Regions from separate parts of the Roseateles sp. P5_B10 genome, predicted to be linked through region 1. Evidence: riboswitches for the same ligand, from Rfam matches in the RefSeq annotation. Region 1 holds a riboswitch; the other holds the start of a gene.

Region 1 (2,196 bases):
ATGACCATGCTGCCGCGCGGCCAAGTGCTGGAGGCCAGCCCGGCCAAGCCCTATGTCTGTATGCGCCTGAGCTGCGAGACGCAGGCGCTGACCGAGCTGCTGCTGGACGGCGATGCACCGCCTGAAGGCAACGACGCCGGCCTGCATGTCGCGCCCGTCACCGCGCCGCTGCTGGACGCTGCCCTGCGTCTGCTGCAGCTGCTGGACAGCCCGCAGGATCTGAAGACGCTGGCACCGTTGGTGCAGCGCGAGATCCTCTACCGCGTGCTGACCGGCCCGCTGGGCCCGCGGCTGCGTTCGCTGGCGCATACCGACGGCGTCACCCGCCGCGTGGGCCGCGTCATCGAGCAGCTGTCGCGCCGCTATGCCGAACCTCTGTCCATCGACGAACTGGCCGAGTTGGCCCACATGAGCCCGTCGACGCTGCATCTGCGCTTCAAGCAGCTGACCGCCTTGTCGCCTCTGCAATTCCAGAAAAACCTGCGCCTGCAGCAGGCGCGCCGGTTGATGCTGGGCGATGGCCTGGATGCCGCCAGCGCCGCGCACCGGGTTGGTTACGAGAGCCCTTCGCAGTTCAGCCGTGAATATCGTCGCCTTTTTGGCGCGCCGCCACGCGAGGACATCTCGCTGCTGCGCAGCGCTGCCGGCTAGAATGCCGCCTCCTTCCGAGGAGCGTTGCAACCTCAGCACCTATTGAGGCCAGGCTCGGAAGTTCTGACCCCCTGCAACTGCGCTCACCCGCTGGCAATCCGTGCCTGGGTGAGGTTTGATCCCCCCGTACGACCCGCCAGCGGCTTCATTCGCTTGAAGGAGCCCTGCATGAGCACCACGAATCACATCGTCAAGGACCTGTCGCTGGCCGACTGGGGCCGCAAGGAAATCAAGATCGCCGAGCATGAGATGCCGGCGTTGATGGCCATCCGCAAGGAATACGCCGCCACACAGCCGCTCAAGGGCGCGCGCGTCACCGGTTCGCTGCACATGACCATCCAGACGGCCGTGCTCGTCGAGACGCTGCAAGCCCTGGGCGCCGAAGTGCGCTGGGCCTCGTGCAACATTTTCTCCACGCAAGACCACGCCGCCGCGGCCCTCGCCGCCGTCGGCACGCCCGTGTTCGCCTACAAGGGCGAGACGCTGGAAGACTACTGGGACTACACCCACCGCATCTTCGAATTTGRCGGCAAGGGTGAAGCGGGCGAAGGCCCCAACATGATCCTGGACGACGGCGGCGACGCGACGCTGCTGATGCACCTGGGCCAGAAGGCCGAGAAGGACTTGTCCGTGCTGGCCAACCCCGGCAGCGAGGAAGAGCGCATCCTGTTCGCGGCCATCAAGAAGAAGGTCGCCGAAGACGGCAGCTGGTACACCCGCAAGAGCGCTGAGATCATCGGCGTGACCGAAGAGACGACCACGGGCGTGCACCGCCTGAAGGAAATGTCGGCCAAGGGCACGCTGCTGTTCCGCGCCATCAACGTCAACGACTCGGTCACCAAGAGCAAGTTCGACAACCTCTACGGCTGCCGTGAATCGCTGGTGGACGGCATCAAGCGCGCTACCGACGTGATGGTCGCCGGCAAGATCGCCGTCGTGGCCGGCTATGGCGACGTGGGCAAGGGCTCGGCCCAGGCGCTGCGTGCGCTGTCGGCGCAAGTGTGGGTCACCGAGATCGACCCCATCTGCGCACTGCAGGCCGCGATGGAAGGCTATCGCGTCGTGACGATGGAGTACGCCCAAAGCAAGGCCGACATCTTCGTGACGACGACCGGCAACAAGAACGTCATCCGCCACGAGCACATGCTGGCGATGAAGAACAACGCCATCGTCTGCAACATCGGCCACTTCGACAACGAGATCGAGGTCGCGGCGCTGGAGCAGTACGAGTGGGAAGAGATCAAGCCCCAGGTCGACCATGTGATCTTCCCGGACGGCAAGCGGATCATTCTCTTGGCCAAGGGCCGCCTGGTGAACCTGGGCTGCGGCACGGGCCACCCGAGCTATGTGATGAGCAGCTCGTTCGCGAACCAGACCATCGCCCAGATCGAGCTCTACGCGCACAAGGACAACTACGCCATCGGCCAGGTCTATGTGCTGCCCAAGCACCTGGACGAGAAGGTCGCGCGCCTGCAGCTGACCACGCTGAATGCGCAGCTGACCGAGCTGACGGAAGAGCAGGCCGCCTACATCGGCGTCAACAAG
Region 2 (2,196 bases), on a different contig from region 1:
TTGCTCAACGGGCTGCCGCTCTTGCCGATCAATGCAGCGACGAGAGGCTCATTGGCGCTGAAGCCGCGTTTGAAGACGAGCCCGACTTCGCCATTGGCCAAGCGCACGATGCTGCCGGGTGGGTACAGGCCCACGGTCTTGATCAGCGCCGCGCCGGCTTCGTCAGGCTGGCCGAGTTCGTCGAGGAAGACGGCGCGGGCGGCCGCGGCGCCGCTCATGGCCTGGCGGCTGCGGCGGGGCGACAAGCGCGCGCCGAAGAGATCGATGCGGCGCAGCAGTCGGGCCAGCTTCTCGCCATCGCTGCGGCTGCCGAGCGGGCCGGGCCCGGCCTCGTGATGGAGGCGCACGGCGGTCAGCCAGACGGGGTCGGCGACGCCGACCTGGGCCAGGCGCTGCGCAGCGCGGTCGCCGTGAGCGGCCAGGGCCTGGCGCTGGGCGGGCGTGGCGGCGTCGAGCTGGCTGGCCAAGCGGTCGTGGGCGGGGCCGGCGCCGTAGTTCATCGTCAGCGCGGCGCCCTGCAGCGCGCTGCGCAGTTCCGGTGCCAGTTGCATCTGCTGGGCGACCAGGTCGCAGAGCAGCAGCGTCAACAGCGCGTGACGGGCGCTGTAGTCGCCGAATTCCTGGCTGCTCTCGAAGATCAGCAGCATCAGGGTTGCGTCAGGGTGGGCGTGCAGGCGCTTCAGCGCGGTGTCGCGCAGCGCGGCCAGTCGGGCGGTGAAATCAACCGGATCGGCCTCGCGCAGCAGGCTGTGGGTGTGCAGCAGCAGGTTGGACCAGGCCTCGCGCGGGCCGAGTTCCACCTTGGTCGGGGCCAGAGTGTCGAGCCGGAAACTGCCGTCGGCTTTGACGATGTCGGACAGCGGCACGTCCTGCATGACCATGGTGTCCAGCCGATGGGCCAGCGCGCGCTGGTACTCCATGGTGTCTGCGGAGTTCACCCACGCGCCGCCATCGACGAGGCTGCGCACCAGCGGCGAGTCGCGCAGCACCTGGCCGCGCGCGAACAGCAGCTTGCCGTTGGCGTCGAACAGGTCGTACGGCAGGGTCATGCCCAGGCGCAGCGTGCGGGTCGGTAGAGGGATGAGTTCAGAGGCCATGGATTGAGGCATTCTCAACGGCCTTCGGCTTCGGCAAGCCGATCTTGAGCGAGGACGAAGGGGTGGCTGCGTAGAATTCCCGGCCATCCGAGGAGCGCTGCGACGGGTTTTCTTGCCTGCCAGGCTCGGATTTCTGAAAACGGCGCTCATCGATCCTCTGCCTGAGCCCCATCGATGACCACGCCCCCTTCGCCTCCTGCACTGAAGCTCTCTGGCCTCGAGCCCGTCGCCATCGATGCCGGCAGCCTGTTCGTCAACATCGGCGAGCGCACCAACGTCACCGGCTCCAAGGCCTTCGCGCGCATGATCCTGGCGGGGGAGTTCGAGAAGGCGCTGGCCGTCGCGCGCCAGCAGGTCGAGAACGGCGCCCAGGTCATCGACATCAACATGGACGAGGCCATGCTGGACAGCCAGGCGGCCATGGTGCGCTTCCTGAACCTGATCGCCGGTGAGCCCGAGATCGCGCGCGTGCCGATCATGATCGACTCGTCCAAGTGGAGCGTCATCGAGGCTGGCCTCAAGTGCATCCAGGGCAAGGGCATCGTCAAYTCSATCTCGATGAAGGAAGGCGAGGATGAGTTCCGCCGCCAGGCCAAGCTCGTGCGCCGCTACGGTGCCGCGGCCGTGGTGATGGCCTTCGACGAGAAGGGCCAGGCCGACACCTTCGCCCGCAAGACCGAAATCTGCGAGCGGGCCTACCGCATCCTGGTCGACGAGGTCGGCTTCCCGGCCGAGGACATCATCTTCGACCCCAACATCTTCGCCATCGCGACCGGCATCGAGGAGCACGACAACTACGCCGTGGACTTCATCGAAGCCACGCGCTGGATCAAGCAGAACCTGCCCGGCGCCAAGGTGTCAGGCGGCGTGTCCAACGTGTCTTTCAGCTTCCGTGGCAACGAGCCGGTGCGCGAGGCCATCCACACCGTCTTCCTGTACCACGCCATCCAGGCGGGCATGGACATGGGTATCGTCAATGCCGGCATGGTGGGCGTGTACGACGACCTTGATGCCGAGTTGCGCGAGCGCGTCGAGGACGTTGTGCTGAACCGCCGCGCGGATGCGGGCGAGCGCCTCATCGAGATCGCCGACCGCGCCA

What was found. Region 1 has a riboswitch for S-adenosylhomocysteine ahead of ahcY (adenosylhomocysteinase). Riboswitches for the same ligand answer to the same signal wherever they lie in the genome.
Region 2: it holds a riboswitch for S-adenosylhomocysteine, as region 1 does, so the genes downstream of both, metH (methionine synthase) here and ahcY (adenosylhomocysteinase) in region 1, are expected to answer to the same signal.

Annotation. Positions count from the first base shown of each region.
Region 1 covers NZ_JBFULE010000131.1:2,266-4,461, reverse strand. Annotated here, with positions in the region: gene AC1DU6_RS11085 (AraC family transcriptional regulator) at 1-651, shown strand, start outside; S-adenosyl-L-homocysteine riboswitch at 662-743, shown strand; gene ahcY (adenosylhomocysteinase) at 820-2,196, shown strand, end outside.
Region 2 covers NZ_JBFULE010000025.1:15,180-17,375, forward strand. Annotated here, with positions in the region: gene AC1DU6_RS03725 (HD-GYP domain-containing protein) at 1-1,097, opposite strand, end outside; S-adenosyl-L-homocysteine riboswitch at 1,181-1,252, shown strand; gene metH (methionine synthase) at 1,272-2,196, shown strand, end outside.